4 regions of the Bacillus sp. 7894-2 genome follow, and region 1 is predicted to be linked to each of the others. Evidence: riboswitches for the same ligand, from Rfam matches in the RefSeq annotation. Region 1 holds a riboswitch; each other region holds the start of a gene.

Region 1 (5,657 bases):
TGGAAGAAAACAATAATGGTGATAGTGAAATGCAGGATCCGGGAACATCAGAGGAGTCTGATATGGAGGAGCCTGGCATGAATGAAGAATCACCACAGGATGAAGAGAACATGGGTGAAAGTGATATGGATATGAACGATGAGGAGTCTGAAGAGAATTAGGAATGCTGATACACATCTAAAGCATGGAAAAAACGTCTGTTTATAGCAGGCGTTTTTCTGTGCTGTCTGTAAAATTAGTGATTTCGAGCCACGGCGGAACCGTCTCAGTGTTCTGAATAAAGGAGCAGGAATGGTCAAAAAGGAATTTTAGATTGCTTTGTTGAATGTATCGAAAAGCATATTTCGCTAGGAGCATAGAATCCAGGAGAATAGTGATATTACATACGAGGGAATATATCAAGGTAAAAGGCTCGCCGCAGTAACAGATACCGTTATCGTGCAAATGGGCGGCCACACTAGAAAATCCACACTGCTTTCACCTGAAAAAATAGAGCAATTAAAGCAATTTTCAGTTGGAATTCAATAAAACTATATTAACAAACTAGTGGTGGGTTCAAGTGTTTGAACCAGCGGAACTTGCTTATTTCTATAACAGATAGTGGGAGTGATTGTTTTGGAATTGAATGATGTGATACAGGGGCACAGATCCATTCGAGAATATGAAGATAGAGAAGTAAGTCAAGAATTGCTGGATCAAATTTTAGAGGCGGGTATTCGTGCCTCCTCAAGTGGTAATATGCAATCTTATTCGATTATCGTCACAAGAGACAAAGAACTAAAGAAAAAATTATACACTGCTCATATGGAGCAATCGATGGTTGTTGATGGACCTATTCTCTTAACTTTTTGCGCTGATTTTAATAGAATGCGAAAATGGCTTGCACTCAACGATGCACCTATACATTTTGATAATTACATGAGCTTTATGATCGGTGCCATTGATGCCACTTTGGCGTCACAAAACTGTGCACTGGCAGCTGAAAATGCGGGACTCGGCATTTGCTATATGGGCTCTACGCTTGCAAACTGTGACCAAATTGGCGAACTATTAAACTTACCCCCAAATGTCGTACCCGTTGTAGGTTATTCATTAGGATATCCCGCAGAAAACCCTGCCCCACGTGATCGATTGCCAAAGCATGGACTTGTTCACTACGAGCAGTATCGTGATTATTCGGATGAAGATATTCTGGAAATTTATAAAGATCGAAATGAAAAAGGATGGAACCGCTATATGGCCGTCCCAAAACTTAAAGAAATGACAGAACAATTAGGATTAAAAAATCTTGCCCAAATCTATACCAAAGCAAAGTATACGAAGGAATCACACCTTCAATTTTCACAAACAGTGCTGAATTACTTAGAGAGACAAAACTTTATGAATAATGAATGAAATTTCATGAAGGGGGGTTCTTCTGCTTCATGAGTGGTACCGACACAATATCGTGAAACACGGGAACTGTCCCTTATACAATCTCTTATTCCGCAATACCAGCTTCCAGGCTTTATAATAAAGTATCAAACATTGATTTTTATCCACATTTTTGAGCTGGAAAGCCTGCTTTAGGTGACAATTGAAAAACATCTTTCATTTATTTTCAGAATTATGTATACTGATAGTGAATTAAATAGCAATAACTAGGGGTGCCCAATAGCTTGGGCTGAGAAAGAAACGCGCTAAAGTTTCTTGACTCTTTGGACCTGATCTGGATTATACCAGCGTGGGGAAGTTAGATGTGCAAAGGTTTCTTTGTGCATAGACATCTACGGTTAAGCCGGTCCATCATTATGTGGACCGGCTTTTTTACATATCTTGCACTACCTCGGTTCCAGGTCTCGTCCTTATATTTTTAATAAGGGAGAGATGATCAATGACTGCAAGTTCTTTAAATCAGGAGAGTATTTCTATTATGCCGAGCTTTACTGGCAGCAAAAAAATCTATGTGGAAGGATCCAGACCGGATATCAAGGTTCCAATGCGGGAGATAGAATTAAGTCCCACCACCGGTACTTTTGGAGAAGAAATCAATGAGCCGGTTCGCGTATATGATACGAGCGGGCCTTATACGGATCCTCAATACACGTCCGATCTAAAAACAGGGCTTCCCGCTCTGAAAAGCCGGTGGATTCAGGAACGCGGGGATGTTGAAGAGTATGATGGGCGGGAAATTAAGCCCGAGGATAACGGGTTCCGCGATGAACATGATCCGCGTGCTAATCATAAAGTCTTTCCTGGCTTATCCCGCAAGCCATTGAGAGCGATTAAGGGGAAGAATGTCACCCAGCTTCACTATGCAAAAAAGGGAATCATTACTCCAGAGATGGAGTTTATAGCCATTCGGGAAAATATGGAACCTGAATTTGTCCGGTCTGAAGTAGCGAGGGGCCGGGCAATCATTCCTTCCAATATCAATCATCCTGAGACAGAGCCAATGATCATCGGAAGGAATTTTCATGTGAAAATTAATGCGAACATTGGAAACTCGGCTGTTTCATCCTCTATTGAAGAAGAGGTCGAGAAAATGACCTGGGCTACCCGCTGGGGAGCAGATACAATTATGGATCTGTCTACAGGCAAGAATATTCATACTACACGCGAATGGATTATTAGAAACTCCGCCGTTCCGGTCGGTACTGTTCCCATTTATCAGGCACTTGAAAAGGTTAATGGCATTGCCGAGGATCTTACGTGGGAAGTATACAGGGATACCTTAATTGAACAGGCAGAGCAGGGGGTTGACTACTTTACCATTCATGCCGGTGTCCTTTTACGTTATGTACCGCTTACTGCCAAAAGGCTGACCGGAATTGTTTCGAGAGGCGGATCCATTATGGCACAGTGGTGCCTGCATCATCATCAAGAGAACTTTTTATATACACACTTTGAAGAAATCTGCGAGATCATGAAAGCTTATGATGTGGCCTTCTCCCTGGGGGATGGACTGCGGCCGGGATCGATTGCAGATGCAAATGATGAGGCTCAATTTGCGGAGCTTGAAACACTAGGGGAGCTGACGAAAATTGCCTGGGAACATGATGTACAGGTAATGGTCGAGGGACCTGGCCATGTTCCAATGCATTTAATCAAAGAGAATATGGATAAACAATTAGAAATCTGTAAAGAAGCACCATTCTACACACTCGGACCCCTTACGACTGATATAGCTCCGGGGTATGACCATATTACCTCTGCAATCGGGGCTGCCATGATAGGCTGGTATGGGACGGCGATGCTTTGCTATGTTACCCCTAAAGAACATTTGGGTTTGCCAAATAGAGATGATGTGCGCGAGGGTGTCATCACGTATAAAATTGCAGCCCATGCTGCAGATCTGGCAAAGGGACATCCAGGAGCACAAAAAAGGGATGACGCCCTGTCAAAAGCCCGTTTTGAATTCCGCTGGAGAGATCAATTCAATCTCTCATTGGATCCTGAGCGCGCTTTGGAATTCCATGATGAAACCCTGCCGGCTGAAGGGGCAAAAACCGCTCATTTCTGTTCCATGTGCGGACCAAAATTCTGCAGCATGAGAATTTCTCAGGATATCCGGAAATATGCAATAGAGAATAAGCTTGACACGGATGAAGCGATACAGAAAGGCATGGAAGAAAAAGCTGAGGAATTTAAAAAGTCCGGGACCATTTATCAGTAAATGAATAGTAGCTTAATAGTTATGTATCCGCTGGGGGTGCCTGTTTGCAGGCTGAGATTAAAGCAAAAGCTTTAAGACCCTTGGAACCTGATCTGGCATGAATACCAGCGTAGGGAAGTGGGGATTGGGTCTGAATTCTATGGCCACATACCTCCGCTTTCTATTTAGAAGGTGGTTTTTTATTGCAGAAAATCTAAAAAAGCTTGGGGGCAGCCGCTATGAAAAAACAGCTTCATGTTATATCAGATGGAAAGCTTTCTCCAGAGTCCTTCGCTGAATTAGCAGTTGAATTGGAACCCTTTACAGATAGATTCCACTTACGGGAAAAACATCGAACCTCAAGAGAGATATATGAAGGAGTTCAGCTGCTTCTTAATAAGGGAGTTCCTGTTCATAAAATCGTTATAAATGATCGTGTGGATGTTGCCTGGGCGTTTAGAACGGGTGTGCATCTTGCTTTTCACAGCCTTCCAGTCCATGTTGTCAAAATTCATTTTCCAGATATACCCATAGGATGTTCCGTACATTCTCTTGAAGAAGCAAAAGAGGCTGCAAAACAAGGGGCTGATTATATCCTGTTTGGGCACATATTTGAAACCGATTCAAAGAAGGGAGTTCCGCCAAGGGGCACTGGGTCACTGGAGGCTCTTAAAAAGGCAGTAGATATTCCTGTATTGGCAATTGGGGGCATGGAACCAGAGAAAGTACCGGAGGTTTTGAAGGCGGGGGCAGACGGCATTGCTGTAATGTCGGCGATTTTGCAGGCAAAGGACCCTGTAGAAGAAGCAAAGCTTTTTGCAAAAAAATTAAATGAGGAGGGGAAATGATGAGGAAAATGTTTGATGCCGTTATAGTCGGAGGCGGCATTAACGGAAGCTCCATTGCTTTTCAACTGGCTAAAAGAGGGTATAAAGCGGCCGTTTTGGATATGGGGAAAATAGCCGGCAAAGCTTCAGGAGCAGCAGCTGGAATTTTAGGAGCCCAAACGGAACTGATAGAAGACGGCCCGCTATTTCAGCTGGCATGCAAAAGCCGCTCCATGTACCGGAGCCTGATTCCTGAACTGGAAGATTTATCACAGGTGCATATTGGCTATCAAAATAAGGGTGTATATAAAGTGGCGGCTAGTAAAGAAGAAGAGCAGGCATTAAAAAGATTGATAGAAAGACAGCAAACCGCGGATGAGCAGGCCGAATGGCTTTCGATTGATGACCTGATCAAACGTGAACCCTTCGTATCAAACAAATTGAGGGGATCCATGTATATACCGAATGACGGACAGGTACAGGCATATGAATTGTCTCTTGCTATTGCAAAAGCTGCAATAGCCCTCGGCGCAGAAATTTATGAGTATACACATGTAACAGATTTTATTTTAAAAGATGAAAAGGTTTATGGGGTGAGAACCAGCCAGGGAGAATTTCTTGCAGATTCCGTTATTGTTGCTTCGGGGGCCTGGAGCAGGGGGATTCTTGAGAGAACGGGCCTAACGCTCCCCATTAATCCCGTTAAAGGCGAGTGCTTCTCGGTCAAAATTGAAAAACCGCTTGTACAGGGGACGATCTTTTCACACGGATGCTATATCGTTCCTAAGAAATCCGGGAGGCTGGTAGTTGGAGCGACGGTTAAAGTTAATTCATTTGATGAGAAGGTGACCCTTGAGGGGATATCCTCGCTGATGGAAAAGGCGAAAAAACTGGTCCCGGATATAGTGAAGGCTGAATGGGAGCGTGCCTGGACAGGGATTCGACCCCAATCGGCTGATGGGCAGCCTTTTTTGGGAGAACATCCTGCTTATAGGGGGCTATATATTGCTGCGGGCCATTTTCGGAATGGGATCCTCCTTGCCCCGGCAACTGGAGTGCTGATGGCAGACATCCTCGAAGGCAAGACGGAGCAGTTTAATCCGTTTAAGCTGTCCCGCCTTGAATCTTTAGTTCACACGTAAACAAGGGGTGATATTATGAATGTTGTCATTAACGGAGATCCTATGGTGCTGCCG
Region 2 (5,657 bases), on a different contig from region 1:
ACCGGGCAATGGTCGCTGCCCATAATGTCGCAATGAATTTGTGAATCTATTATTTTTTCCTGAAGCTTTTCTGACACAATAAAATAATCGATCCGCCAGCCGATATTCCGCTCCCTTACTTTTGCCATATACGACCACCATGTATAGGCACCCTCGGCTTCCGGATATTTATAGCGGAAGGCATCAACAAACCCGGAACCAAGCAAACTGGTCATTCTTTCACGTTCTTCATCGGTAAACCCGGAATTTCCGCGATTGGATTTTGCATTCTTTAAATCTATTTCATTATGGGCCACGTTTAAGTCACCACACATAATAACAGGCTTTATTTCATCCAGCCCGAGCAAATACTCCCGAATCCGCTCTTCCCATTCAAGGCGGTATGGAAGCCGGGCCAGGTCACGCTTTGAGTTTGGCGTATAGACATTCACCAGATAAAAGCCTTCATACTCAAGCGTGAGAATCCTGCCTTCTGGTTCTGTTTCCTCATCGCCCAATCCATAGCGGACAGAGATAGGCTCTTTTTTCGTAAATACAGCTGTACCCGAATATCCTTTTTTAAGCGCATAATTCCAATATTGGTGATAGCCATCCAGGATGAGCTCAATCTGTCCCTCCTGCAATTTGGACTCCTGGATGCAAAAGATGTCTGCATCCACCTCTTTGAAGTAATCTGTGAAGCCTTTTTTCACACAGGCCCTAATGCCATTCACATTCCATGATACGAGTTTCATTGCAATTGTATCTCCTTACGAAAAAATCTGTATGAGTACAACATTACCATGGCTTTTCAATAATTGCATAGTAATAAACACTGAAACTTGAAAGGCAATCGATAATACTGATTTTTTAAAAAAAATGCTCAAAATTAATGGACATTTCTCCTTACTGCTTCTTTTAACTCCCTGGCTGATTTTTCAGGGGAATCCGCCTGGCTGATTGCCGTAATGACTGAAACACCGTCTGCTCCAGCAGCCATAATGGGAGGTGTATTTTTAGAGTTAATTCCGCCAATACCTACCACAGGAATCTGGATAGAAGCAGATCTCAATTCCTTTAAAAAAGTAAGACCCTGAACTGCTTTGGCATCTTTCTTTGTGCTTGTCGGATAAATAGGGCCAATGCCGAGGTAATCTGCTCCCTGCCGGATTGCTGCTTCTGCTTCAATCATATTATGAACGGACACGCCAAGGATTTTGCTGCCGATTTTTCTCCTGACCACATCTGCCGGTTCGTCTTCCTGGCCTATATGGACTCCATCTGCATTAATAGTAAGCGCCAATTCAATGTCATCATTGACGATAAAAGAAATGCCGCTCTCGTTGCAGATTGCCTGAAGCCTTTTTGCAAGAGATTCCTTCTCTTTGCCTTGCAGGCATCCTGCACCTTTTTCACGGAATTGAAACAGGGATATGCCCCCATTAATTGCTGATCGGAGAATATCTTCAGGCTCTTGGAAGCAATTTACGCTTCCCATTATTAAATATACTTTAAGCAGCTCACTCATTTCCTCTGAATTAATTCTCATGAACGAAATTCTCCTTTTTCTTCAAATTATAAGCCCAATGATTGGTTGGTCCATGACCGCTGCCAATTCTTAAGTCATGTTCAATTGCTGCCTGGATAAATTGCTTTGCACGATCAACAGCCTGCGGCACAGAAAAGCCTTCAGCGAGTCCGGCTGTAATGGCAGCCGAAAAGGTGCAGCCAGTACCGTGCGTGTTTACTGTTTGTATTCTATTACTCTTGAACTCGGTAAAACTTTCACCGTCAAATAATAGATCGGCAGCCACTTTTCCCTCATCATGGCCGCCCTTAATGATGACATGTCTCGCTCCAAGCCTATGTAGTTCTTTTGCTGCCTTCCGTTTATCTTTCATTGAACGAATATTAGCATCCGTTAAAACCTCCGCCTCGGGTATATTGGGTGTAATCACCATCGAGAGCGGAATTAGATGCTTTTTCATCGCTAAAATGGCTTCAGTCTGAAGAAGACATGCTCCACCTTTTGCTATCATCACCGGATCAATGACGATATTGTTCCATCCGTATTCCGCAATCTCCTTTGAAACCGTCTCGATAATTTCAGCACTAAAGAGCATACCTGACTTGACTGCATCAGGCCTTAAATCCTCTCCAATGGATTGTAATTGTGACGCAACAGCCTCTGCGGTCATGGGATAAACTCCCTGCACTCCCCTGGTGTTTTGTGCCGTTACGGCAGTTAACGCTGACATGCCGAAAACACCGAGTTCCTGAAAGGTTTTTAAATCTGCCTGAATACCAGCACCGCCGCCGCTGTCTGATCCTGCTATGGTTAAAGCTTTGTTCACCTTCATTTTTATTCCCCTCCTACCTGACTAAAAGAGCCGCGCAATTCAACATCTGAGGCTGAGATAGTATATAAGCTATTCAAGAACTCTATTTGGAAAGTGCCCGGGCCCCTGCCATCCGTTTTTTCTGCAGCGATTTCGGCGGCAGAGCCATACACGACCAATGAAGCAGCTGCCGCTTTTACTGGATCCTTTTCAACAGCAGCGAAAGCTCCAATAACAGAAGTCAAAAGGCATCCGGCACCCGTTACTTTCGTTAACAGGGGATGTCCATTGTTAATGGTAAAAGTGGCTCTTCCATCTGAAATGATGTCCTGTTTTCCTGTAATGACGGTGACTGCACCAAGTTTATTTGCTGCTGACTTTGCGAGCTCAGAAGTGTTTCCCTCTGCTTCTCCTGCATCAACGCCCTTAATATTCCATTTCTGTCCTGCTGCATTGGCAATTTCTGCTGCATTTCCTCTTATGATGCTAATATCTAATTCTTCCATTATTCTATTGGCTGTTTCTGTGCGATAGGCTGTCGCGCCGGCACCAACCGGATCAAAGATTACCGGCACCCCATGCTGATTGGCTGATTTTCCTGCGATAAGCATGCTTTTCACTTCTTTTTCAGTCAATGTTCCCATGTTGAGAACCAGTGCCCCGGCAATTTTAGCCATATCACCCGCCTCTTCATGCGCATATGCCATTACAGGTGATGCCCCAATTGCCAGCAGGCCATTGGCAGTGAAATTGGTTACCACCACATTGGTGATATTATGTACTAAAGGATTAAACTCTCTTACTTTTTCCAATAGACTGCTAATCTCTTGAATGTTCACATTCATTCCTCCTCTGCGTTTGCCGCTCAATAGCCTTTGAAAAGAGAACAAAATAAAAACCAGATCCATATAAGGACCTGGCTGAATAATCTATAGAGAATTATGTTTGTTCTCCGAAATTACTACTTTCCTACGCTGGTATGATCCAGATCAGGTCCGAAGGGTAAAAAACAGTCCGGTTTCTTTCTCAGCCCGCGAGCATCGGGCACCCCTAGCAGTAAAACTATTAAGTTGGCTGTTTTTATCTTAGCCTGAATCATGAAATCTGTAAAGCTTGCAATTCTGCCGCTTCCTCTTTAAGGTGTAAGTAAGAATACATAGCTTGGAGGATTCAAATATGGCTGAACACCATTTTCACTTGAAAGCACATTGGCCTGGTCTTCGCAATGATGTTGGGGAAATAGAAACAGGCGGCCTGAGAACACAGGTATCCATTCCACCGGAAATGGACGGTCCCGGAATCGGAACGAATCCGGATGAAATGCTGCTCGGGGCGGCGGCTACTTGTTATATTATTACACTTGCAGCCATGATGGAACGCAGCCGGCTCGATAAAGAGGACCTTACAATGGAGTCGGTAGGAGTTGTTGATGTCACCAAAGGGGTGATTACTTACAAAAAAATTATTCATCACCCAGTTATTGTGCTTAAATCAGACGCTGATGATAAGGACCATACTCTTGCACATAAGCTTGTCCAAAAAGCAGAAGCATCCTGTATGATCTCAAGGGCGATTAAAGGAAATGTGGAAGTGGAAGTACAGGAAACCATTCGTAAAAATCAAACACCGGCCTGATAGCCGGTGTTTTGGTTTAAGTTATAGAGCCCATTTGCGGATGGCCAGTGCAACACCGGCTTCATCATTTGTTCCTGTCACAGCATCGGCTGTCTCTTTAACAATGTCCTGTGCATTGCCCATCGCTATTCCCCAGCCTGATTCTTTAATCATGGCAATATCGTTCAAGCTGTCTCCCATCGCCATTACATTTTCCATTGAAATACCAAGGAGGTCGGTTACTTTTAGGATACCTTTGGCTTTGTTGATGCCTAAAGCATTGACTTCTATATTGGTTAAGCTGGAATTAGTAATTTCCAGGTTGCCTTTAGACTGAAGCTCTTTATGAATCAGCTCCCTGATCGCATCATCTGAAATATCAAATCCAAATTTAAGCCATTCATGATCATGGATATTTTCCGGCATTTCGTTCATCCACACGCGCTCGCAGCTGGTTGCCCAGAAATTGGTCTTGTGTGTCTTAGACAGATTCCACATCCATTCCATTACTTTAGAATCCACTGGAGCTCTTAAAATGGATTCACCACCAGGTCCAAATATTTCGCTGCCATTTACCGTGATCAAATAAGAATTTAATTTTAGAGAATCAGCATGATCGCCTGCCGTTAACCTGGATCTGCCGGTGCTCAAAATGACTTCGATTCCTTTCTCCTTTGCTTCTTTTATAGCTGCACGGTTCTCTTCAGGAATTTCCCCTTTGGAGTTCAGTAATGTTCCATCCATATCAAGGGCGATTAATTTGATCTGCGGGGGAATTTTTGCTTCTTTCATAGTCCTCTTCCTTTCTTCAATTAACACAATAAAGCCATTATATAGGTAAGTCCGCTTTCCTTCAAAGAAGGCGCATTTTAGATGAATATTTTTTTGTGAAATGGAAATACCTGTATGTATTAAATGTAAAAGGTGATGTTACTATGTATCTTGCACTTGTAATCATCGTATGGATATTGTTCGCTTACCGCTTTATTGACTGGTCGCAGTGGAAAAAGCAATATCCTACTGTCTTATTTTTTATTGCGATCAACCTGACCTACAATATGCTCTATTTTAATCATACACTGTGGGCTTTTAGAGGTATTACGGCTGAATGGCTAAATCATTCGATTATTAACTTAGCTTTCACATTTTTTATTACTCCTATGGCTCTGATTATTTACCTGCAGCGCTACCCTGACAATAAAAAACAGGGATACATTTACTCTGCTATATGGATTGGCTTTTTTACCATTATTCAATCACTGTTTGCCCACAAAGGAATGTATGTGTACGATAACGGCTGGAACAGCTGGCATAACATTTGGCTGAATATCGCTCTATTTGCTGTATTGCGAATCCACTATCGAAGACCTGCGGTTGCCATGCTGATTTCCCTGCCTGCTGCGGTGGTATTCTACTTATTTTTTCCGTTTCCATTGGACAGCCTAAAATAAATGCATACATAAAGCGAGGTGTACTGGAATGATCATTCAGAACGACTTGTCTGTGTCCTTATTTTTGCTCCTTCTGTTCTTAACCTATGCATTGATGTGGTTTTATTTAATTAGGAAAAAAATCAATAAATAATTTAGGGCAGACTAATTGGTTAGAGCTTCCCATCAGTTAGTTTATGTTAGTTTTGTATAGGATTGGTCGAGGCTCTCCACATGGAGCACCTCGACACTGTGTATTCTTCTTTTCTGCCTGCCAGCAACTGTTCAATTAGTT
Region 3 (5,657 bases), on a different contig from region 1:
AGGAAAAAGCAGCTGGCTTGGTCCGGGGGCCATCACAACAGATTTAACAGATGAAGAAATCCGCAGCAGAGTAGAGAGCGCCATTAAAGAAGTGCCCCATGCGGTCGGCATGAATCATCATATGGGTTCAAGTGCCACTGAAAATGAACGGGTCATGAGAGTTGTCCTTGAAGTATGTAAAGAACATGGTTTATTTTATCTTGACAGCAAAACAACCGGAAAAAGCGTCGTCGGCAAGCTGGCAAATGAAATAGGTGTCCCTTATGTCGAAAACAATATTTTCTTCGATGATATTTACACGACAGCACATATCACAAAACAGGCAGACAGACTTGCTGAAAAGCTTGTGAAAAACGAACGCATCATCGCAATCGGCCATGTCGGCATCACAGGTACAAAGATGGTTAGTGTGCTAAAAGAGTATATACCTGTATATAAAGAAAAAGCTCAAATTGTGCCGCTGTCAGAACTGATTCCAGGCTACGAACTGATTGATGACGGACCTTAAAAATAAAAGCTGCAACCCCTAAACGGTTTGCAGCTTTAATGGCGTGTGTGAAAGTGGTCTAGTGGTGGTATAGGTACCTGTCACCTATACAGGTGGCCGCCCACATTCCGGTCTGGTTAGTCCCGCAACGATGGCGTTTAGAAGAGGTGGGCGACCGTGAATATAGTATATGCAAAGACGGTGAAAGGATGCAGATACTTCTTATGAAAAATACGGGTATTTGAAAAACTTTCAGGAGTAAAATAACTATCCATTGCAAAACATAACAATGTCAGTATTTCAGCAATTAAGGCATTATCTTGAGTATAAAGGGGTATGTAAGGAATAAATCAAAAGGGAAGGGGTGACCTGTATGCTTTGGACCTTAGCAGGTATTCTGCTTGTATTATGGATTCTCGGATTAATATTTAAAGTAGCTGGAGGCATTATTCATATTCTGCTGGTAATAGCAGCGATCATCATTGTGGTTAACTTTATTAGAGGAAGAGCATCAGGCAGGGGGTAACAGGAAAAGCCTTCATAAGGTATGGAGGCTTCCAAGATTAGTTTACATAACATTATTATATAAAACTAATAAAAGACCAAATAAAACCGGCCCTATGAGAAGGGGCCGATTCCGATCATGCTATAACCAATTCTGCCTTCAATTCTCCAGCAAGCTCCTGGACTTCGCTGCCTTCCAATGTTTCTTTTTCCAGAAGGGCTTCTACCAGTTTCTCAAATTGAGGCTGATGATTGGCGATAATCAATTCGCATCTTTCTAATGCTTTTTGGAATAGATCCTGCATTTTAGCTTCTTTTTGTCCTTTGTTGAAAGTAAGCTCGAAGCCGTTATCAAGTAACCCTGTATCAACCATTTGCTCTATGATATGCTTCGCTTGTTTAACATCACCGCTCACCCCAATGCTGTGCTCGCCAAGAATCATTCGTTCTGATACACCGCCGGCGAGTATCATCGCGACCTGGTCAAGCAATTCACTTGTTGTCGATAAGTGAAGTTCTTTTTGAATAGGAGCTACATACCCAAGGGCTTCGCCACGCGGAATGATGGTTGCTTTCCGGACGGAACCCGGTTTTGTTAAGGCAGCCACTAAGGCATGGCCTGCTTCATGGATTGCAACCCGCTGCTTCGTTCCGGCATCTTGCAATGCACGTGTGGTCGTTCCCAAAATGGTACGGTCCAGAGCGTAATCCAAATCTTCTTTTGAAATAATTTCCTGGCCGTTTCGGACTGCTCTGCGGCTTGCCGTTTCGAAAAGGGAATGAAGATCTGCGCCTGAAAATCCGGAAGTGCTTTCTGCAAGATCGCCCAGAGTTGTCATAACATCTTCAGCCAGCAATCTATTTCTCGTATGGATATTGATGATCTCTCTCCGACCCTTTGTATCTGGAAGAGGGACATTGAAAGAGAAGTCAATTCGTCCAGGACGCAGGAATGCTTCGTCGAGCATATCCTTCCGGTTTGTGGCGGCAATAAATAATATTCCATCATTGGAATGTCCGCCGTCAAGCTGGACCAGCAGTTCAGTTAATGTTTTTTCACTTTCTTCTCCGCCATGCTGCTTTCTTCGTCCTGCAAGTGCATCTACTTCGTCAATGAAGACGACAGCAGGAGCATGCTTTCTGGCATTCTGGAAAAGGTTTCTGACACGGGATGCACCAACACCTACGAATAATTCATTAAACCCGGAACCGCTTGTTGAGAAGAAAGTTGCTCCAAGCTCCTTGGCAATTGCCTGAGCCAGCAGGGTTTTTCCCGTTCCGGGAGGTCCGTATAAGAGAATTCCCTTCGGCGGCTTGATCCCCATTTTTAAAGAGCGCTCAGGTTCTTTTAAAATGGATAGAGTCTGCATGATTTCCTCTTTCATTTCTTCCTGGATCCCGCCAACATCTTCAAGCGAAATAGTAGGCAGGGCTTTAGGCTTCGAGACACTTTGCTTCATTGTATTTGTAGCGCCCATTCCGCCTTTTCCTGATTTAAACAGGTAAATTCCAACGGCAATGAACAAAAGGACTACACCGCCCAGAATCCAGGGGGTTAAAGGTCCTGTGTTTGCGAACGAATATTGTATATTATAGGTTTCTACTAATTTATCAACCATCTCACTGTTGGGAGGCACATGGGAGATGTACTCTCCGTCAGGAGCTGTTATCAGAAGTTTTCCATTTTTATATTCCTGTACTGCAACAGTCTTTCCATCCTGGGAAGCTATAATTTTTTCCACAGAAGAGAACGGGACAGTCACATCCTTTTTTCCTGCTTGTACGGTCCAAATAACCGCAGCCAAAATCACCGTGACTACCAATGCAATAGAAATAATCGTCGAAGGCTTCTTAAGACGTGATTTCAACTATTTCCCTCCTCATTGAACATATCTACATTATAAGAAATTAAAATTGTTAAATACAGGGTTTTACACTTTTTAAACGTTGTAAATTATGGAAAAATAATTTTATCTGCTAGAAAGTGTGCTACAACAGCGTTCAGAGGCTATTGATTTGTGAAAAAATTGTGACAGGCAGGGAGGTACCTGTTTGATATATTTAAAAAATTTTCACCAGGGACCACTTTTCACTCTTACTCATTTCATATATACTAAAAGCGGATAATTCAATAACGTGCCACAAGGGGAGCATATCGCTGAGAGTGAACAGTTCGCTGTTCTGACCCTTTGAACCTGTTAGTTAATGCTAGCGCAGGAATGTGGAATGATAGGCAGATATAACTTTCTGCCTGCTTGTTCTCCCTTGGGGTATCGTCACGAGACTAAAGGGGGATTTTTTTATGAAGAAATTAAGGTTAATTGCAATGATAGAGGCTTCGTTCTTTGCTGCCTTTGCTATCATTCTTGATTTTCTGCCATCCATCAAGCTGTCGCCATCCATTTCCATATCTGCCGCGATGATTCCCATTTTCATTCTGGCTTTCAGGTGGGGCTTTAAGGTCAGCTTCATTGCAGGCCTCTTATGGGGGATTTTGCAGATTGCCATGGGGGATGCCTGGATTGCCACTCCGCTTCAGGCATTTATCGAGTATTTTGTGGCATTTGCCTGTATTGGATTTGCCGGTTTGTTTTACCGCGTTATCCAAAATCAGCTGCGCACCGGCAATAAGAAGAAAGCGCTGGGCTGGGTGGTCGTGGCGGTATTTATCGGAAGCCTCGCCCGATATTTCTGGCATTTCATAGCAGGTGTGCTTTTCTTCGGAAGCTATGCACCTGAAGGGATGTCACCGGTCCTCTTTTCCTTCCTGGCAAACGGCGCAACCATGCTTGGAGCGGCCATTCTCTGCTCAATCGTGGCTGTCTTAATTATTTCATCGGCACCGAGATTAATCATTCGAAAATCGGTTGAAAGTCTTCAAACTCACAAGAATGCTTCATGATATATATGCCTCTTTGAAGTATTTCAAAGAGGTTTTTTTATATATTGGGAAATTGCTCCTGAAAAATGGGTATATTACTCAAAAAGGGGAGTGAAGACTTTGTCCAATACATTGCAGGGAAACATTATCACAGGTGTTTTTGATGTGGAAGCCAGTGCCTTTGAAATCCAGAAAGTAAAAAGCTTCAGTACCCAGTCAGTTCTCAACAAAAATCAATGTGAAACTCTGTATAACTATCTGTCCCTTCATGAAGAAGATGAGGGAGGGCAAATCATTACACTTTACGATCAAATGCCGCTCATGCTGACCCGGCAGGAAATATGCAGTCTTAAGAAAGATTTGGAGAACATTAAAAAGCTATATCAGTAGAAAATCGCTTTGCAGCTTGCAGAGCTTTTTTTTACGCAAAAATTATTTTGACAACTTTGTGACAAAAAGTTTGACAAATTTGTGAACATAGTTAGAATATTAAATAAAAGGAGATGGGGATATGACACTTCAACAGCAGCGCGTATTGCATTTTTTCAGAAATAGTACAGCAGCAGGAATTATTTTAGGTTTTATTGTTTTTATTTCAAGCTTTTTTGTAAGCGGCATCACAGGCGAGTATGTATTATCCATCGGCTTAAGCATTATGGTTTCTTCCATGCTGCTTTTCGGATTCGGATTTTTTATCAATGTAATGGAAGAAATGACAAAGGGAAGCAAGGGAATCAGACAATACAAATAAAACCGGCCTCCAATGGGGAGACCGGTTTTTTTATACTGTCTAGCTCCAGCGTCGTGATCAAGGCGCTTCTATCCTAATGTGAAGCATGTCCAGAGGTTAACACCCAAATAGAACCGACTACAATAACAATCACCATAAATACGGCATAAATCATATTGACCAGGTTCGTCTTGCCGTCTTCACCTTCTCTTAAGTGCATGAACATGAACAGCTGCATGCCTGCCTGAACGACAGCCAGTGAGCCGATGATCCACATGATCACTTTAAAAGAAAGGTTCGTTTTCAAAGCAATTCCTGCTGCTGCAAATGTCAGCACAAGGGAAACTACAAATCCAATGACATGGCTTATCGGGAAGCTTTTTGATTGATGATGCTCCATTTAAGCCACCAGTCCTTTCAGATACACAAATGTGAAGATAAAGATCCAGACTACATCAAGGAAGTGCCAGTAAAGGCCGATAATAAACGTTTTCCTTGCAGTAGTAGGGGTAAGGCCTCTTTTTAGAAGCTGGATGATAACCATCGTTGCCCAGCCAATTCCCAAAGTTACGTGAGCTCCATGTGTTCCCAGTAAAACAAATAAGCTGGAAAGGAATGCGCTTGTCTGCATCGTTGCGCCTTCATGGGCATAATGAATAAATTCATTAATCTCCATGAACAGGAAGCCTGCGCCAAGAGCCAGGGTAATCACCAGCCAGGTGATTAGCCCTTTAAGGTTATGCCGGCGCATTTCAAAAATGGCAATGCCCATTGTAAAGCTGCTTGTCAGAAGGAGCACGGTCTGTATCATGACATCCTTGATGACAAAGATATCTTTATGTGTTGGCCCTCCTGCAAAGCGTTCATATAAAACTCCATATACTCCGAACAGAGTGGCAAACAGGACGATTTCAGCGCCAAGGAAAACCCAGAAGCCAAGAATATTCATGCGGTCCTGCTCAGTTTGATATTCAAGCGGCAGAGTCGTATCCACTTTAGCTGACATGATCGTGCACCTCTCCTTCTGTTTTTCTCCACGCATTTTCAATTCTATG
Region 4 (5,657 bases), on a different contig from region 1:
AACTTTCTCAGATTGAATAAGCTCTGCCAGAAGTTTAGGTGTAAAATATGGCCCCGGCAATACAAGAGTGGTTCCAAACCAGACAGCAGCAAACGGCAGCCCCCACGCGTTTACATGAAACATCGGCACTACCGGGAGAGCGATATCTTTCTCGCTTACCGCTGCACTGTCTGCCATCCCAAGCGCCATACTGTGGAGAACAATGCCTCTGTGGGAATAGACGACCCCTTTAGGGTTACCAGTAGTTGCTGAGGTATAGCACATTCCCGCTGCCGAATTTTCATCCAGATCATCAGGATATTCATAGGCACCGCCTGCTTCATCGATAAGCTTTTCATAATGATATACCGGCGAAAGAGAAGTCTCCGGCAATTCTTCTTCATCTGTCATAATGATGAACGCCTTGACCGTCTTCAATTTATCCTTAACCTTCTCAATTAGCGGTACAATGTCAGGGTCGATCAGCAGCACTTTATCTTCTGCATGGTTAATAATATATGTAATATGCTGAGGTGACAGACGGATATTAATCGTGTGAAGAACGGCTCCGCTGCATGGGATGGCGAAATAAGCCTCCAGGTGGCGATGATGATTCCAGGCCAGTGTCCCGACCTTATCCCCTCTTTCCACTCCCAGCTTTTGCAGGCTTTCTGCCAGCTTCCTGGTCCTTTCTGCAATCTGCTTATATGTCAATCTCTGAATTCCGCCAGCCGTTCTTGATACGACCGTTTTCTTTGGAAAATATTTTTCTGCCCGCCTGATCATTTGCGTCATAGTCAAAGGTGTCTGCATCATCATTACAATTCCCCCTTTTTAGAAAACGCTTACATTTAGAAACATAGAAATCTATGATCTTGTACCTATTCATTCTCTTTATTTTCAAGAATTCCTTTAATATTTTTCTTAATTTTCCAAAATATATTCACTAAAAGAATCCCCGCCTATTCGGCAAGGGATTCATGTTTATTAAATAGCTCTTTTAATATTTTCAATTTCTCATCTGTATAATGTTCAAAGCTGTCATTATACGATTTTGGATCCTTCGGGTTTGCAAAATGAGTGATTTTTCCTGTCCCGGGATCAATGAACTTACTGGAAGCTCCGCACCCAAGCCCGATAATTGTCTGCTGTTCTTCCATAATCATAATGTTATAGATGCTTTCCTGATTTGGAAGGGCATAGCCGACATTTTCAAGATTGCCGAGAATATTTTTCTGGCGATAGAGATAATAAGGATGGTAATTATGAACTTTCGTCCAATCCTCAGCCATGTCCATCATTTTTTCAATCTCTTCACGATCGGCAACTTTATATTTTTGCTTGTTCTTAGTCATTTCCGAAGCTCGTTTAAAGGATAAAGTATGAACAGTCAGGGATTCCGGCATTAATTTCTCTGTTTCACCCAGAGTATGCGCAAATTCCTGAACCCCTTCTCCAGGCAATCCAATGATCAGATCCATATTGATATTGTTCATGCCCATATTACGGGCCAAATGGAATTTATCCACGGTTTCTTCCACTGTGTGGTGACGGCCAATTGCTTTCAAGGTCTCCTGAATATAGGACTGAGGATTAATGCTGATACGGTCAATATTCCATTTTTTAAGCACTTCAAGCTTTTCAGGTGTAATCGTATCAGGACGGCCTGCTTCCACAGTGACCTCCCGAATGTTTTTTACATCCGGGAAAGATTCATACATTTCCTCATAAAGCATATCCATCTCTTCTGCCGTAATGCTTGTCGGGGTCCCTCCGCCATAATAGACAGTGGTGATTTTCACATTATTTTCTTTCAGCCAATCACCAATTTTGCGCATTTCAAAATGAAGGCCGCCAAGAAATGAGTTAACAGAACCCTGCCTGCCATTAATCGCATAAGCAGGAAAAGTACAATACGCGCACTTTGTCGGGCAGAACGGAATGCCAATATATATGCTTACCTCTTTTTTCAAGTCATAAAGATCCGGTACCACAGCAAGCTGCCGGTCTACAATATTCTGCATAAGCTGAATTTTTTCATCTGTAATCAAGTACTCTTCCTTCAGCTGATGATGAGCTTCCTGGAGAGGTGTCTGATTCTGCATGGCACGGTGAAGCAATTTTGTGGGACGTACTCCGGTCAGAATCCCCCACTTCTGGGTAATGCCCGTCCAGTCCTGCAAAACAGTCAGGTATACATGTGATACTGCATTCTTCACTTGTCTGAAAGTCTCTTTTTCTGACTCAGCCGGAACAAATTCTTTTTCAAAAGTGGCAGTAAGGTTCCTGCTGTCTTTATCAGTAAGCTTAGCAAAGGCTTTAATGCGATCTCCCTGCTCAAGCTGAAAAGAAATTGTCAAATCTGCTGCAGCATTCTCACCCAGCAACACTTCACATTCTTCAAAAAAGAGGTTTCCGATCAGCCGGAGCGGACGATGGAACCGTTCATCCTTTATGCCTAAAATTGATATGTTCAAATCTATCACCTTTTTTTAAAAAATATAATAAATCTGCCGGTGTTCAATCTCACGGGCAGCTGCATAGTCTTTATTATTCATGTTGACAAACTCCTTTTAGTGTACAGAACTGGGGAAACAAGGTCAATATACTATTGACTCGCTTTATCCAATGCCCTAAATCAAAAAGAGAGCCGATCTGCCTTGACCGGACTCTCTTTCATGCATTTATTTCAGCAGATTCATTTTCTTCAGAAAGTCGATTGGATGCTGTTTGCGGAAATGTTCTTTAACCATGTAGCTTACGCCGCTCTGGTCATTGGATCGTGTCAGCCAGTCTGCTGCTTTTTTTACTTCTGCCGGAGCATTACCCATTGCCACCCCCAGACCGGCGGCTTCAATCATTTCCAGATCATCTTCAGAATCTCCAATTACGACCATTTGGTTTCTGGAAATTCCAAGGTGTTCACATAAATAGAGCAGCCCATTCAGCTTTGAAACTTCTGAAGGAACAATGTCCATCCTCAGATCATTCAGTTTAATGACTTCTACATTTTCAAACATGCCCCAGATGGCTGTCTTAGCATCCTCAAGGTCTTCTTTATCTTCAAAGTACACTTCAATTTTTGGCGGGGTGACCGGCTCGTCTAAGATGGTGTCACTTAATGAATCCACAAATTGCTGGGAGTAAAAAATGGGATCGCCGGTTGTAAAAACAGTTTTAGCAAGCATATTGGTATTGAGCTTCGTTTTGTTGGCAAGGGAATATTTTTCGTGCACCAGCCTGATTTGACAGGTAAAGCCTTCAAGCAGGCGCACGATTTCAAACGTTTCATCTTCCTGAATTCTTTTTACAAAGATCGGCTTTTCCTGGGAAGCTGCAATATATGCTCCCCTGTGAGTGACCAGCAAAGAATTGATTTTCAATGCTTTGGCCACTTTTTTCGCGGATGGAAAGCTTCGGGACGTAACAAGTGTTACATAAATTCCCTTTTGCTGCACATATTCTATCGCTTCTTTTGTTGATTTATGAAGTCTTCCATTTGTTTGGAGTAGTGTTCCGTCTATGTTTAAAGCAAGCATTCTGTATATCATCCAATTTGCCCCCTATTCTCGGTGTAAAATTGTCCTATTACACTTTTATGAAGGGAAGGACTGGATTAGAACATGACATGGACAATGGAGAAATTTTTTCATAGCTTAACCGCTGCTGTCTGATTTCACAGATCATTTGATATAAAAAAGATAAATTATTCATTTACATTTTGTTTGCTCCGTATTAAGATGGAGTCATTAAAAACTGCATATCCAAGTTTTGCACTAGGGGAGCTTTTTGGCTGAGAAGAACAATCCGTTCTGACTCTTATCACCCGATCTGGATAATACCAGCGTGGGGAAGTGCAGGTGAACGGCTATCATTTATTTGTATTGATAACATTCAACTGCATTTCCTATGGGAATGCAGTTTTTTATTTTCATAAATAATAGGAGGATGGAAAAATGCAGGAAAATTTTTTATGTGGGACTAGTGAAATTACAGGGTGCAGGTTTTCAATTTACCCAATGACTGACAGGTTTGCGGAGGTTATTTTATCAGCACTAAAAGAAGTGGATACGAGCAAGGTATGGATGGAAACTGATGATGTGAGCACCTGTGTGCGTGGCAGGTCCATTCATGTTTTCGATGTGGTCAAAGCTATTTACCTTGAATCAGTTAAGCATGGAGATCATGTAGTGTTTAACGGGACTTTTTCAAATGGATGTCCCGGTGATACTGCAGGCGATGCTTATCTTGCTGAAAATGAGGAACGGGCAAATGAAGAATCAGCAGCAGTAATCAGCCAGGAAGTCGCTGTCCAGTTCGCCCTTTATCCGATGGGGATTCCTGATTACATGAACGTCATTATGGACCAGGTCGAACTCGCTGCGAATCGGGGTACTTTTTCTAAAGGAGTTCATTATGCTTCAAGACTGGATGGAGATGCACACGCTGTTTTTAAAACACTTGAGGATGCTTTTGAAAACTGTAAGAAAAGCGATTCTACACATATTGTTATGACGGTGAATATGTCTGCCAACAGTCCATCCAAAAAGGAGGCTGAGTAAAATGCTCGAAAAGTGGAAGCTTCGTGAGGTCATTGTCCTGTCTGTACTTGCTGTCGTGTTTGCAGTTGTATATCTGGCGTTCCTGCAATTTGGCAACGTGCTATATGGAATGTTCGGCTTAATTGGCTATGATTTGATTTTTGGCATTTGGTTTGTTGTTTCAATCATCGCAGCGTACATAATCAGAAAGCCCGGAGCAGCCTTTTTATCGGAAACCATCGCTGCAGCCATTGAAGTCATGATCGGCAACGCAGTTGGTCCCCGCCTGATTCTGTCAGGGATGATTCAGGGGATTGGAGCGGAAGCTGTTTTTGCGGCTACAAAATGGAATAATTACCGGACATGGGTGTTAATTGCTGCCGGAATGGGCTCATCTGTTACTAGTTTTATTTGGGGCTATTTCATTTCCGGCTATGCGGCCCTCTCACCCGGTTATGTAACAGCTATGTTTTTTGTGAGGCTGATCAGCGGTGCTTTACTGGCTGGATTGCTGGGCAAATGGCTGAGTGAGAGCCTTGCGAAAACTGGGGCATTAAACAGCTTTCCAATTGGAAAAGAGCGGAAAAGGGGAAAACCGGAAAATGGAATTACAGCATAACCGGCATATATTAAAAACCGAACAGCTTTCCTTCAGGTATGAAGATGTGGAAAAACCTATTTTTAAAGATGTGCAATTCAGCCTTTATCCAGGGGAAGCAGTTCTATTATTGGGCCCAAGCGGATCGGGAAAAAGCACACTTGCTTTCTGCTTAAATAAATTGTATCCGGAGGCCGTTGATGGCGAATTGGAAGGGACCATTTCATTCAAGGAAAAGATGCTTGCGGAATTCGGTCCTGGCGAAATTAATCAGCACATTGGCATTGTATTTCAGGACCCTGAAAGCCAATTTTGCATGACCACAGTCGAGGATGAGCTGGCCTTTGGACTTGAGAATATGAAAACACCTAATGATGAAATCGAGAGAAAGATTGATGAAGCATTAGAGCTTGTTCATCTTTTGCCGTATAGACATTCCTTAATCCACACTCTTTCCGGGGGCCAAAAGCAAAAGCTAGCACTGGCATGTGTATTGTCATTAAAACCGGATATCTTGATTTTGGACGAACCGACAGCAA

Evidence for each region. A riboswitch is a leader RNA that binds a small molecule or an ion and turns the genes downstream of it on or off. The one in region 1 is predicted to bind thiamine pyrophosphate.
Region 2: another riboswitch for thiamine pyrophosphate. It lies ahead of thiM (hydroxyethylthiazole kinase); the one in region 1 lies ahead of thiC (phosphomethylpyrimidine synthase ThiC).
Region 3: another riboswitch for thiamine pyrophosphate. It lies ahead of thiT (energy-coupled thiamine transporter ThiT); the one in region 1 lies ahead of thiC (phosphomethylpyrimidine synthase ThiC).
Region 4: another riboswitch for thiamine pyrophosphate. It lies ahead of CHI10_RS08030 (YkoF family thiamine/hydroxymethylpyrimidine-binding protein); the one in region 1 lies ahead of thiC (phosphomethylpyrimidine synthase ThiC).

What each region holds. Positions count from the first base shown of each region.
Region 1 is NZ_NPDG01000134.1:32,620-38,276, reverse strand. Features, by position in the region: gene CHI10_RS19275 (hypothetical protein) at 1-161, shown strand, start outside; gene CHI10_RS19270 (nitroreductase family protein) at 616-1,395, shown strand; TPP riboswitch at 1,633-1,747, shown strand; gene thiC (phosphomethylpyrimidine synthase ThiC) at 1,874-3,655, shown strand; TPP riboswitch at 3,678-3,788, shown strand; gene tenI (thiazole tautomerase TenI) at 3,874-4,482, shown strand; gene thiO (glycine oxidase ThiO) at 4,482-5,603, shown strand; gene thiS (sulfur carrier protein ThiS) at 5,619-5,657, shown strand, end outside.
Region 2 is NZ_NPDG01000015.1:55,527-61,183, forward strand. Features, by position in the region: gene CHI10_RS03270 (exodeoxyribonuclease III) at 1-734, opposite strand, end outside; gene thiE (thiamine phosphate synthase) at 869-1,528, opposite strand; gene thiD (bifunctional hydroxymethylpyrimidine kinase/phosphomethylpyrimidine kinase) at 1,518-2,339, opposite strand; gene thiM (hydroxyethylthiazole kinase) at 2,342-3,157, opposite strand; TPP riboswitch at 3,268-3,380, opposite strand; gene CHI10_RS03290 (OsmC family protein) at 3,495-3,953, shown strand; gene CHI10_RS03295 (Cof-type HAD-IIB family hydrolase) at 3,975-4,724, opposite strand; gene CHI10_RS03300 (CBO0543 family protein) at 4,868-5,383, shown strand; gene CHI10_RS03305 (GerAB/ArcD/ProY family transporter) at 5,652-5,657, opposite strand, start outside.
Region 3 is NZ_NPDG01000015.1:31,033-36,689, reverse strand. Features, by position in the region: gene CHI10_RS03145 (divergent polysaccharide deacetylase family protein) at 1-508, shown strand, start outside; gene CHI10_RS22115 (lmo0937 family membrane protein) at 861-1,013, shown strand; gene CHI10_RS03140 (AAA family ATPase) at 1,129-2,859, opposite strand; TPP riboswitch at 3,126-3,228, shown strand; gene thiT (energy-coupled thiamine transporter ThiT) at 3,294-3,893, shown strand; gene CHI10_RS03130 (hypothetical protein) at 3,993-4,262, shown strand; gene CHI10_RS03125 (hypothetical protein) at 4,384-4,623, shown strand; gene qoxD (cytochrome aa3 quinol oxidase subunit IV) at 4,697-5,002, opposite strand; gene qoxC (cytochrome aa3 quinol oxidase subunit III) at 5,003-5,608, opposite strand; gene qoxB (cytochrome aa3 quinol oxidase subunit I) at 5,598-5,657, opposite strand, start outside.
Region 4 is NZ_NPDG01000057.1:15,617-21,273, reverse strand. Features, by position in the region: gene CHI10_RS08045 (long-chain fatty acid--CoA ligase) at 1-795, opposite strand, end outside; gene CHI10_RS08040 (coproporphyrinogen III oxidase) at 942-2,456, opposite strand; gene CHI10_RS08035 (Cof-type HAD-IIB family hydrolase) at 2,664-3,530, opposite strand; TPP riboswitch at 3,748-3,849, shown strand; gene CHI10_RS08030 (YkoF family thiamine/hydroxymethylpyrimidine-binding protein) at 3,936-4,541, shown strand; gene CHI10_RS08025 (ECF transporter S component) at 4,543-5,139, shown strand; gene CHI10_RS08020 (ABC transporter ATP-binding protein) at 5,123-5,657, shown strand, end outside.